Regions from separate parts of the Paraburkholderia sp. RL17-337-BIB-A genome, predicted to be linked through region 2. Evidence: predicted binding sites of a transcription regulator. Region 2 holds the regulator's gene; the other holds the start of a gene.
The links. Region 2 encodes LexA, which represses DNA repair genes until DNA is damaged. Its sites were predicted from a motif close to ACTGTATNNNNATACAGT; they were not measured.
Positions count from the first base shown of each region.

Region 1 (5,807 bases), 1.6 Mb from region 2:
ACGCTCTGGCCCACGATAGTCCGACATCCTGCGCTTCTTCCTCGGTGTCATAGACGCCGAGGACTCCGGAGGCTTCGATGAATTTCCGCTCTCGCGTAATCGTTCCGCTCGCGGCGTATCGCTCGGGTGCGAGAACCTCTTCCTGCTGCTCGATGGCGTGGCCCCATAGCACGTAACCTTTATAGGAAGCCTGCTGCATCGTCTTCGTGTTCCTATGAAGTTGCCTCGACCCGTTAGTCGGCGTCGCTACGGCCTCGCCGCCCGTGGTAAGATTTCCATAGGGATTAGGTTGGCAAGGGTGTTCCTTGCCTCGCGACTCATCAGCCTATCGGCGGCGCGAACAACTTGGTCGGCACCAGTAATTTGGTGCTGCAGTTTGTTTCGTCCCATGAGGTTGACATGCAGCACAGATTTTTCTCTAAGTACCCGCAGAGAGCTAAGCAGTCCGCAGACGTCCTGCGCGACGTGCTGACAGACTGCGGCGTCATCCCGCCGGTAGAATTCCACTTCCAGAACGCGGCGGCTTACGTACTCGGTCACCCCGATATGTCCGCGTGGACGACCGCCTGCGCACAGACCCAGGACCAGTCTGCTTTCGACGAGGACTGTACCCTCGAAAAGCTCGAGGAGCGCCGCGAATACCAGGCTGCGCGCCTCGCCGAATACGTCGGCCAGTTCCAGTTCGAGCTGGCAGCACGCGAAATCGTCGACCGCTGGCAGCCTTCGGCCAAGCGGCCCGAAGAATCCGCACTGGCCTATGTCCGGCGCACAAAGTGGCAGAAAAAAGGGGAAGACAAGCGTTGCCTCGAACTGGCCGAGCAGCTAGAGCGTGAATGCCGGATTCCTAACGAGGCTGAGGTGGAGTTGCTGCGCATCGGTGTGCGTTGCGCGCGGACGACCATCCGCGAATGGCTTGAAACGTTTGTGGGCCCGCTGGGATGCAAACTTGTTAATGACTACGAGAACCGCTATGCCCCGCTTGGCTACCGTCTGCTCGATACGCTTCAGGCGGCATCGACCGGCGAGTTCACCTATCCGCGCGTGACGCTGGCAAAAGCGCTGGCGCATGGCTGGGGCACGCCGCCCCGGATGAAGGAGAGCGCACGGCTCAAGCGCGCGAAGTCACTGCTCGAACTCGTCGGCCAGAGTCTGACCACGTGCACGTGGACAAATGATGAGTCGTACATCGAGTATTATTTGACGTACTGCTACGTCCTGAAGCAGCCTGGCCAATCGCAAAACCTGCCGCTGGCGCTTGAAAAAGCCAAGGCTGGCGCCGGCTATGGTAACGGGCCCAGCGCTCGCGACGTTTACTTCGCGTGCCGTGCGGTACAGACGCAGCTCTGGCGGGGCGCGGTCGAGTCGGACCGGGTCGTCGCGGAGAAGCATCGGCTCATGGCCGTTGCAGCCGGGATGGACCCGAAGACGGAACTCTTTCCGGGGGAGGACACGCAATGAGCGGCACTCTCTTCGACCTCGGCTACCAAGCCGGCCTTGTCGCCGATGACGCCCCGGACGCCTTCACGATGTCCACGCACGACCCGGAGTGGGTGCTCGGCTTCATTCAGGGCTTCAGCGAGATGCAGTCCTTCCGGCATGCCAGCATTCCGGCGGCTGGATGGCAGGCCGGCGAATTGGGCCAGCGCTACGGCATCCCGCTCAAGGTGCTGCTGGCCCGCGTTCGGTTCGAAATAGATGTGACGGCCGAAATCTGCTCCGAGTACGAGCAGGATGACGAAGACGAGGACGGCATTCCGCTGTACCCGGACTAATCGACGCGCAAACCGTGCAATGAAAGAGGCCACCCGATGGGTGGCCTTCGTTCTTACTGGCGTTGGTCCTCACCAGCACTTTGCTTGTTCCTGTTTTACAAGACTTGGACACGTTCGCCGCGCCCGTCGCTCTTTTGTACGGACATGGCCAAATCCTCGGCTGCGATTGAAATCGCAAAATCTGGATGCCATCGTCACACGAATCGCGCTTTCCTTTTGGTCGGCTTGCCACTGTGGTTGCTCCTACTATTGTCGATGACCGGACTATGCCGCGCGTCGCGTCTCGACCAGTGGGTGGCCGGCCGGTGACGAAGTTGTCCACAGCGCCATATGGACAACCTCGGTATAGCCAGCCACGATTGCTGTGGGTGGATTTTGGATAACTGGCGACGCCGGGGAAAGTTACCGGAGTTATGCAAACCTCCCGGCGCATTCTCAAAACCCGTACAAACAGTTATCTGTTCAGCAACCGTCTGACTGCAATGCGGATTTGGCGGTTGTCCACAGAAGCAACGCGTGCTTGTTAACTGCTACTACGTATACATATATCTAATGTAAAACCGATTGAATAACTCGCGTGCGATGGCCGGCGGACGGGAACATCGCTCAGGTGGAATATCATGTTCTTTCCAAGGAGGGCGACCTGGTGTGCACAAGTTACGAGTCAAACAATCCGGCGGAACGCTTCGACGCCTTCAGCATGTTTCCATCGCCAGATTTTGACTATAGAGGCGAAATATACAAGGACTACATTGCTCCCATATTCCGACGCGTCGACAACGACCTGAAGACCGACGGCGCCAGTTTCGGCATGGTGCCGCGCAAACGAATTCCGCCGCACGTCAAGGCGTTCGACACGATGAATGCGCGTGCTGAATCGGTCGGTGAAAAGCGCAGCTTCAGCAGTGCATGGAATCGACTGCAGCTTTGCCTCATCCCCTGTCGGGCATTTTTTGAGCCCAACTATGAAACGGGAAAAGCCGTACGTTGGCGCATCCGCCTTGCTGGCAATCAGCCAACCGCAATAGCTGGCTTGTGGCGCGTATGGGACGAGCCTGAGGGCGCCGCTTCAGTATCGTTCACTATGCTCACGGTGAACGCAGATGAACACCCGCTCATGCGGCGCTTCCACAAACCTAGCGACGAGAAGCGGTCCGTGGTCATTGTTCGGCCAGACGCGTATGAGGACTGGCTCTCGTGTCGAAGTACAGACGAGGCGAGGTCATTCCTGCAGCTCTATCCGGCTGAGGAAATGCATGCAGAAGCGTTTCCGGTGCCGCCAAGAGCGCCGCAACCGAAACCGATTGACGGCGACCAGCAGCCGTCGCTGCTTGATTGACCTCAATGCGCCAGCTCCACCGGGACACGTGGAACGGCCACTGGAGCAATTGGCCTGACGGTGCGGCCCCGTGGCGATAGAAGCACAGGTGTCGGTTGCAATTGGATGTTAAGTGGTTCGATACTGACGGGACCACGACGCTTAACTATTTCAACGGTAAGGCCTCCCGCGGCGGGCTTTAGAGCAAGTCGCAATATCGCGGGCGACGCGTCTTGCGCGACAGCGAGCGGCCGCAGCATAACGAAAAGCGTGTCCGAAGACTGCGCAGCAAGATGCAGGCGGCGCAGCGACGAAGCTTGAACATGCTGGGCCCAATACAACAAAGCGCCGCAACTCCCGGTTCGAAGAATTTGCTCGGCGGACCATAATGCATCGGCGGTCTTGCTGGCCTTAACGTGCATCAGCTTCTGCGGCGGCACACCAATGTAGCCCAGACCAAGACCATTGGGCACGTGCGGCGGTTGCAGGAGCGCGATGCTACGTGTGCCGACCAACTTCAATGCCGGCTGGAGGAGGCGGAGTTCGCCGACGCCGCCTTGCTGCACAAGCAGCTCAACCAGTCCACCCAGCGGCCAGCCACCATCCGGAAGCTTCGCCGAAAGCGTGGGATAGCCGGTGTCGATGGCATTTCCGCGACCGCGGGCAAGCTGGGAAGCCCGCCACAGGGATGGATGGATGCTTTCAAGGGCGGGCGCGGTTGCTGTCATGATTGCCGAAAATACTGTATGGATGTACAGTATCCTACACCGATTCAGCGCACTGGCGCGCGTCGCCGCCGGATTCAGCTTCTCAAGCGGCCACGCCGACGCCAGCGGGCGCAAAATTCGATTGTTCAGAAACTGCACGGACACTCATGCCCGTAGCCGATACTGCCCAGCGTGGAGGGCGCCATGTTTGAAGACATCGTCGGGTTGCCTTTGCTCACAGACGCGCACAAGTCAGTGCTTCGCTGCTACCTCGCGGTCAGCGACGTGGCAGCCTATTCGTTGCAAGGGGACTGGCTCAGCAATGACCACCTTGTGGAGTCCACGCGTATCTGGCTGCAGCGGAACGGGCTGACGGCAAGCTGGCTTGAGCGGATTGAAGTTGTCGCCGAGGCGCGTGAAATCGCTCGCGCGGTCGTAGAGCATGAACTTAACGATGAACGCGATGCGCGGCCCGAGCAGCTATTTACTTCTGCAATGACGGTTCAATACGCGTCTCCCATTGTTGCCAAAATCTGGAGGCGATGTAACAGTGCATTCTCGAAGTGACGCGCGGGTTCGCGTTGTCTCGGTACCGCGACTGTCCCAAATCTGCCTGAGTCGCGAGCCACTATCCGAACACCTCCTAGCCAGCGATGTCGGCAGTATGAACCTGCAAGCCTAAGACTAAAGATGAATACTACAAGCCATAAGAACGGGACCGTCGAAACTACAATTTCCGGACGCAGCGAATCCATGCTGCTGTATGGGATTGAAGCGCTCGCTTCTAGCGTCAAAATGCCGGCACCGACAGAGAATAGCAGCGAAGACCTTTGGCATCGCCTTGTCTCGCAAGTCTGTGTGATGGGTGGCGCCCGCGGTATGGAAGAACTTGCCAGAGCTGAAAACGCAGATGACTTCGTTGCATTCAAGGAGGCGACGTCACTTCGGAAGTGGTCCAAAGTAGGGTTTGACGAGAAGTACATGGCCGAAGTCTTGCGAAAGGCTAGCGCATGCCGCTTCCCCGCCAAGACTGCCAAGAAGCTGCGTGAAATGGTCGTTACGCCTACGATTGTCCAAGGCACCCGCGTCGTCCTGCTCAAAGGTCTGTCGGCCTCTATGCCACGGGAAAAACTACGTACCGCGCTCATGACCCGATGCCCCCGATTCCGCTTGAAGAGTGCGTCAGACTTCATGATTTCGACCCATTTATCGCAAGACGTCATCGCCTTGGACACCCGCGTTGTAGGTGTATTTCGCGACCACCTCGCTTTTCCCCTTACGGCTTCTCAGGTGCAAGGGAATGATGCCGTCTACCTATCGGTTGAGTCTGCGTTGCGCACGGTCTGCGAAAAGGCTGGAATCACACTCGCACGCCTCGACCGTCTTTTGTTCCAGCTCGCAGGCGTAAGCGTCATCGAGTTCTTTCTCAAGAAGGCTCTCGATAAACATAAGTCGGTTTAATAGGCCCGCTTTTTTGTTTGCTCGCTTGACGACGACTGGCGAGCCCGCGAATTGCGCGAACGTCGCGTGTGGCGTGAACGTGAATGGCGCCGTCAGGAATGGCGTGGGCACGAGTGGCGCGAGCGTCTTGATTGGCGCGGGTATTGAAACGACCCTGGAAGGCGCCACATCCGAGAAATCCAACCTCTGAGAATCGTCGAATGAAAGCGAACCCGATAAGAATCGCCTTGATTGCAACGACACTGGCCTTCGCAACGGCAGGCACGGCAAACGCCGCAGGCTGCCTCAAGGGCGCGGTGGTGGGCGGGCGCGCATCCTCGAAGCGCTCAAGAATATCGCGCAACGCCTTGAACGAAAGCCGGTCCACGGGCGGCATCGTCTGTTGGACGTACGGATTGGACAGAAGCTTCCGCGCCTCTAGTGCGCAATACACCGGCGCTTCATAGGCAGCCAGCATAATTGAGGTCATGGTGGTCACCTACTGTCGTTCCCAAGGCTAGGCCTTTCCTTCCGGGCTGTAGTAGAGACTCTCGCCACATTGGCCGCAGA
Region 1 covers NZ_JARESY010000001.1:4,223,329-4,229,135, forward strand. Annotated here, with positions in the region: gene P0D84_RS18830 (hypothetical protein) at 1-199, opposite strand, end outside; gene P0D84_RS18835 (hypothetical protein) at 346-1,458, shown strand; gene P0D84_RS18840 (hypothetical protein) at 1,455-1,772, shown strand; gene P0D84_RS18845 (SOS response-associated peptidase) at 2,419-3,111, shown strand; gene imuA (translesion DNA synthesis-associated protein ImuA) at 3,114-3,818, opposite strand; gene P0D84_RS18855 (hypothetical protein) at 4,002-4,364, shown strand; gene P0D84_RS18860 (hypothetical protein) at 4,488-5,258, shown strand; gene P0D84_RS18865 (hypothetical protein) at 5,224-5,727, opposite strand; gene P0D84_RS18870 (hypothetical protein) at 5,755-5,807, opposite strand, start outside.
Region 1: a site for LexA is predicted at 3,832-3,849, ahead of imuA (translesion DNA synthesis-associated protein ImuA). Genes of this name have one in related genera too.

Region 2 (5,807 bases):
ATTCAAACCCGGCCCAGACTGGCCCACGACGTAGCGCGCACCTGTTTCGGGCGCAGTTAGCGTTTTCCATCCCTTGCAACCTGAATTGCGGCGCACCATGATTGATTCAGACCGCGCCCCTCGCGGGATGGGAGAGAAATCATGGCGAGCTACCAGAAAATCCTGTTGTGCTACGACGGCTCGCGCGAAGGCCGCAAAGCGTTACGTTGCGGCGCTGACCTGGCGTTGGATCTGAAGGCGGAAACGCACTTGTTGTCGGTGGTCGACATGCGCTCGAGCATTGCGCAAAGCGCGGGCCTGCTGACCGACGTGGCGTGCGGAAGCTTCGAAAAAACAGCCCGCGACATTTTGCAGGAAGGGGTGGACTGGCTCACCGAACGCGGCGTGACCGCGCAAGGGCATTTTGCGTTCGGCCATCCAATCGACGAGATCGCCAACCTTGCCAACGAATTGCATGTCGATCTCGTGGTGGTCGGCCACCGTTGCCGCACCGGTCTGTCACGATGGTGGATGGGCGCAGGCAATACGCCGCTGCTTGACCGGGTCTCGTGCAGCATTCTGGTGGCGTGTTCTTCCGCGCAGGAACAGCAGCAAGCGGCGGCTGCCTGACGCAGGTCGGGGCGGAGGGCGTGCGCTGGACTCGACGGGCCACATGGACTGAATTGGCGATGTGACCACCTGGTGCCAGGGCGCTGAACGTTCGCTCGTCTAGGGGCGACCGTTCGGCCAAACGGTGATTCGCTCAAGCAATAGCGCTCGCCAAACGATCACTCGTTCAGGTTGACCGCGTTGAGCTTCCACGTGAACAATCCTTCGCGCCGAAAGATCGCTGAATAACGCGCATCGCCAGCACCATGTTGATAGGTGACGACGAACTCGTTCAGGCTGCGATAGCCCGCGGTTGTCTGCGGCGGTTGCGGTGGCGTTGCACTGTTCTCGCCGCTATGGCCGCTATTGGCCGCACTGTTTACACCATTGCCCGCGGCGGGGGCTGCAGGCACCGATGCAGGCACCGCGGCGTCCGGCGAATTTCCAGCGGCAGGCGGCGCCGGCGGCCGCTCGCCCGGATCGCCGCGCGGCGGTATGCCGTTCAGCAAAGCCGCAACGCCGTCGGGTGTTGCATAAGCATCGACCAGTGGACCGATCAAGGCCACGCCGATCATTGCGCCAATGGCGGCCAACGGATTGCCGCTGCCATGCGCGTCGAGCCGCCGCGATAACAAGCCGGTGACCTGCTGTTTCAGGCTCTCGCGCAAGGCGGGGAAGTCGACGTATTCATTGACGGTTTGCGCATCACGCGCATCCGCCGCGCGTTTGAGGTTATTCAGCGCCATGTAGGGCGACGCGTAACCGAACCCCAATGCGGCGATCACCGCAATCACAATCAATGTGACGATTAGAGGCCGGGTTGCGCTGCGTCTGGTGCGTGTTGAAACTGCCATCGAGTGGGATTCTCCGTCAGGTGTGATCTAACGTGGACCGCGGCCACGCGAAAACGATCCCAGACGATGTGCTGTGGAGGCGGTACGGCAGCCGAAAAAACTTCGCGCCGCATAGCTGCATATCCGCGCGCCGCACAACGGCATTGGAGCGGAGGGCTCGCCCAGTGCTGCTCATGCCTCGAACACCGCGCCGTGCACATTGGCCTCGTCGGCGATACAGCGATCGATCATGCGGCATACGGCGTCGACCGTGCCGACCATGATCAGCCGCGACGGCCCGTGATAGACCCGTACCGGCGCGCGACGCGCCGGTTCAGCCGTATTCAGCCCTGAATTCAACGACACGCGAGCAAATGCAGGCAACGAGGACGGCAAGCTCGATCCGCTGGCGGGCGCGTCGAACAGCGACGGAGCACTGGCCGAGGACGGCTCGATCAGTGAGCAGGGCACCAGCTTGCGCAAATGGCGCAAACGACCGAACTGGCGAAAAGGCAGCAGGCGGGCAAGGCGTTCCATGAGTCTCTCCAGGCGATTCAACGTTGGGGCAGCGTTCGGGCAGCTTTGAGGCAGTTTCGAGGGTGGCAAGGGCGGCTGGGGGCCGCTTTGAGGCAGCCCTCAGGCAGCTTTTGAGCCAGCTTCGGGGCGGCGCAGGAGCGAGTGGTTAGAACTCGCCCGGACGGATCAGCCCGACGGCGATACCTTCGAGCGCGAATTCCGCACTGCCGGTTTCAACGAAGATGTTGTCGTAATCGGGGTTCTCGGCAATCAGCTCGATACCGTTCGGCCGACGCTTCAACCGCTTGACCGTCACGTCGTCGCCAAGGCGCGCGATGATGATCTGGCCGTCTTTGGCTTCGGTTTTTTTCTGCACCGCGAGCAAGTCACCGTCGAAGATGCCCGCGTCGCGCATGGACAGTCCGCGCACCTTCAGCAGGTAGTCCGGCTTGCTCGAGAACAGCGCCGGGTCGCACGCGTAGTGCTGCGAGATATGTTCCTGCGCGAGGATCGGGCTACCCGCGGCCACGCGGCCGATCAGCGGCAACGACAGTTGCATGATGCTGGCGTGCGGCAGCGTGAACTGGTACGGCGAATCTTCCGCGCCCGTTAGCAGGCGAATGCCGCGCGATGCGCCGGCCGCGAGTTCGATCACACCCTTGCGAGCCAGCGCCCGCAAATGTTCTTCTGCCGAATTGGCCGAGCTGAAACCCAGCTCTGCGGCGATCTCCGCGCGGGTGGGCGGAAAGCCGGTGCGTTCGATGGCCCGGCGGACCAGATCGAAAACCTGCTGCTGTCGTGCGGTGAGTTTGGTCATGGGGCTACTGTATGGATGAACAGGTGACTGTATTTTTATACAGTATTCCGCGCAATTCAAGCTTTACTTTAAGTTCGTGACGCAGGGTGGCGTTCGAGCGTCGGATTCCGACGTCTAAACAGCCGTTTTCGTGCCGCAACGCCTTATCCAGCCGTCATTACCACTTTTGCGTATTAAAGAATGAGGAAACATTATTTTTAATGATGAAAGCCCTTCGATAGACTGGGCTCCGAGTTGGCGCTCATGTGCACGTGACCGCGACGCAAAACAACACCACACGCTGTTTCAGCGGACCACCACGCGGAGAAAGTTGGCAATGAATCATCAAGGCACGGGGCTGGCAGGCAAGACCAAAAAACTCATCGCGGCGCTCGCATTCGGCGCGGCAGCGGCGCTCGGCGTCATGGCGCAGGCACATGCAGCCGACACGACGCTGCTGAACGTGTCGTACGACCCGACGCGCGAACTGTATCAGGACGTCAACCAGGCATTCGGCAAGGAATGGAAGGCGAAGACCGGCGAGACGATCACCTTCAAGCAGTCGCACGGCGGCTCGGGCGCGCAAGCCCGCTCGGTGCTGGACGGTCTGCAGGCGGACGTGGTGACGCTGGCGCTCGCCTACGACATCGACGCATTGGCTAGCAAGGGTCTGGTCGACAAGGGCTGGCAAAAGCGCTTGCCGGATAACGCCTCGCCGTACACGTCGACAATTGTGTTTCTGGTGCGCAAGGGCAACCCGAAGCACATCAAGGACTGGGACGATCTGATCAAGCCGGGTGTGTCGATCGTCACGCCGAATCCGAAGACCTCGGGCGGCGCGCGCTGGAACTACCTGGCCGCATGGGCCTATGCTGAACATCTGCCGGGCGGCAACGACCAGAAGGCCAAGGACTTCGTCGGCAAGCTCTACAAGAACGCCGGCGTGCTGGATTCGGGCGCGCGTGGCGCGACCACCAGCTTCGTGCAACGCGGTATCGGCGACGTGTTGATTGCGTGGGAAAACGAAGCGTTCCTCTCGCTGAAGGAATTTGGTCCGGACAAGTTTGAAATCGTCGTGCCGTCGGTGAGTATTCTGGCCGAGCCGCCGGTTGCGGTGGTGGACAAGGTGGTCGACAGGCACGGCACGCGCAAGGTGGCCGAAGCGTATCTGAACTTCCTGTACAGCGAGCAGGGTCAGGAAATCGCCGCGCGGAACTTCTACCGTCCGCGTTCGAACAAGGTACCGGCTGAGCTGACGGCCAAGTTTCCGAAGCTGAAGCTGTACACGATTGACGATTCGTTCGGCGGCTGGGCGAACGCGCAGAAGACGCACTTTGCCGACGGCGGCGTGTTCGATTCGATCTACTCGCCGCAGTAAGCCGCGCTTAGCCGCGGATAGCAATAGACAGCTGGATCCGCGCCGTTCGGCGCGCAAGGTATCACCCCGCCACGAAGCGCGCCCCCCGGGGCGCGCTTTTTGGCGAGCCAGGCGGCCGAAAAAAGAGCCGCCGGCCTCAACCCTGAAGAGTACTCAGCATGACGACGTTGACTTTCCGAAAACCGAGCGCGTTGCCCGGTTTTGGCCTGACACTCGGCATCACGGTGGCTTATCTGAGCCTCGTGGTGCTGATTCCGCTTGCGGCGGCCTTTCTCAAGACCGCGACGCTCGACTGGCCTCAGTTCGTGCGCGCGGTGAGTTCGCCGCGCGTGCTCGCGTCGTATCGCCTCACGTTTTTCTCGGCCCTCGGCGGCGCGCTGATCAACGCGGTGTTCGGCTTTCTGGTCGCGTGGGTGCTGGTGCGCTATACGTTTCCGTTCAAGCGCATCGTCGACGCGGTGGTCGATCTGCCGTTTGCTTTGCCGACCTCCGTGGCCGGCATTTCGCTCGCGGCCGTGTATGCGGGCAACGGCTGGATCGGGCAGTTCCTCGAACCGCTCGGCATCAAGATCGCGTTTACGCCGGCTGGTGTGCTGATCGCGCTGACCTTCATTGGTTTGCCGTTCGTCGTGCGGACCGTGCAGCCGGTGCTCGAAGAGTTCGAACGTGAACAGGAAGAAGCCGCGGCGTGCCTCGGCGCGTCGCGCTGGCTGACGTTTCGCCGCGTGGTGTTGCCGGCGGTATTCCCGGCCTTACTGACCGGCTTCGCGCTGGCGTTCGCGCGGGCGCTCGGCGAATACGGCTCGGTGATTTTCATCGCCGGTAACGTGCCGATGAAATCGGAAATCACGTCGCTGCTGATCATCACCAAGCTGGAGCAATACGACTATGCCGGCGCCACGGCCATCGCGGTCGTGATGCTGGTGGTGTCGTTCCTGATGCTGTTGTTGATCAATACGCTGCAGTGGTATCTGCAGCGTCGCACGAGCCGTGGTGGAGCAGGTCCCGCGCCGGCCGCCGCGAGTGTGGCGGCGATCGGTGTCGGCGGAGGTGCGCAATGAGCCGCGATTCCGTCAAGAACGCCGCGACTGGCGCGGTCGCCGTAGCGCCACGTGCGCCGCTCAATGTCGCGCGCCGCCCCGATCCGGTCACCGAGCCGCCCATCGTGCGCTGGGTTCTGACCGGCGTCGCGTTGCTGTTTCTCGCGCTGTTCCTCGTCGTGCCGCTCGTCGCGGTGTTCTATCAGGCACTCGCCAAGGGCGTCGGCTTTTATCTGGAATCGCTGGCCGATCCGGACGCGTTGTCGGCCATCAAGCTCACCGTGATCACTGCGGCGATCGCCGTGCCGCTGAATCTGGTGTTCGGCCTTGCGGCGTCATGGTGTATCGCCAAGTTCGAATTCCGCGGCAAGGCATTGCTGACCACGTTGATCGATCTGCCGTTCTCGGTCTCGCCGGTGATCTCCGGTTTGCTCTACGTGCTGATGTTCGGCGCGCAAGGCTGGTTCGGTCCGTGGTTGCTAGACCATAACGTGCAGATCATTTTCGCGGTGCCGGGCATCGTGCTGGCGACGATCTTCGTCACGTTCCCGTTCGTCGCGCGTGAACTGATTCCGCTGATGCAGGCGCAGGGCAACGACGAAGAAGAAGCCGCGCACGTGCTCGGCGCTTCGGGCTGGCAGATCTTCCGCCGCGTT
Region 2 covers NZ_JARESY010000001.1:2,617,949-2,623,755, reverse strand. Annotated here, with positions in the region: gene P0D84_RS11790 (universal stress protein) at 142-609, shown strand; gene P0D84_RS11785 (DUF2939 domain-containing protein) at 768-1,442, opposite strand; gene P0D84_RS11780 (hypothetical protein) at 1,614-1,958, opposite strand; gene lexA (transcriptional repressor LexA) at 2,104-2,754, opposite strand; gene P0D84_RS11770 (sulfate ABC transporter substrate-binding protein) at 3,071-4,111, shown strand; gene cysT (sulfate ABC transporter permease subunit CysT) at 4,270-5,172, shown strand; gene cysW (sulfate ABC transporter permease subunit CysW) at 5,169-5,807, shown strand, end outside.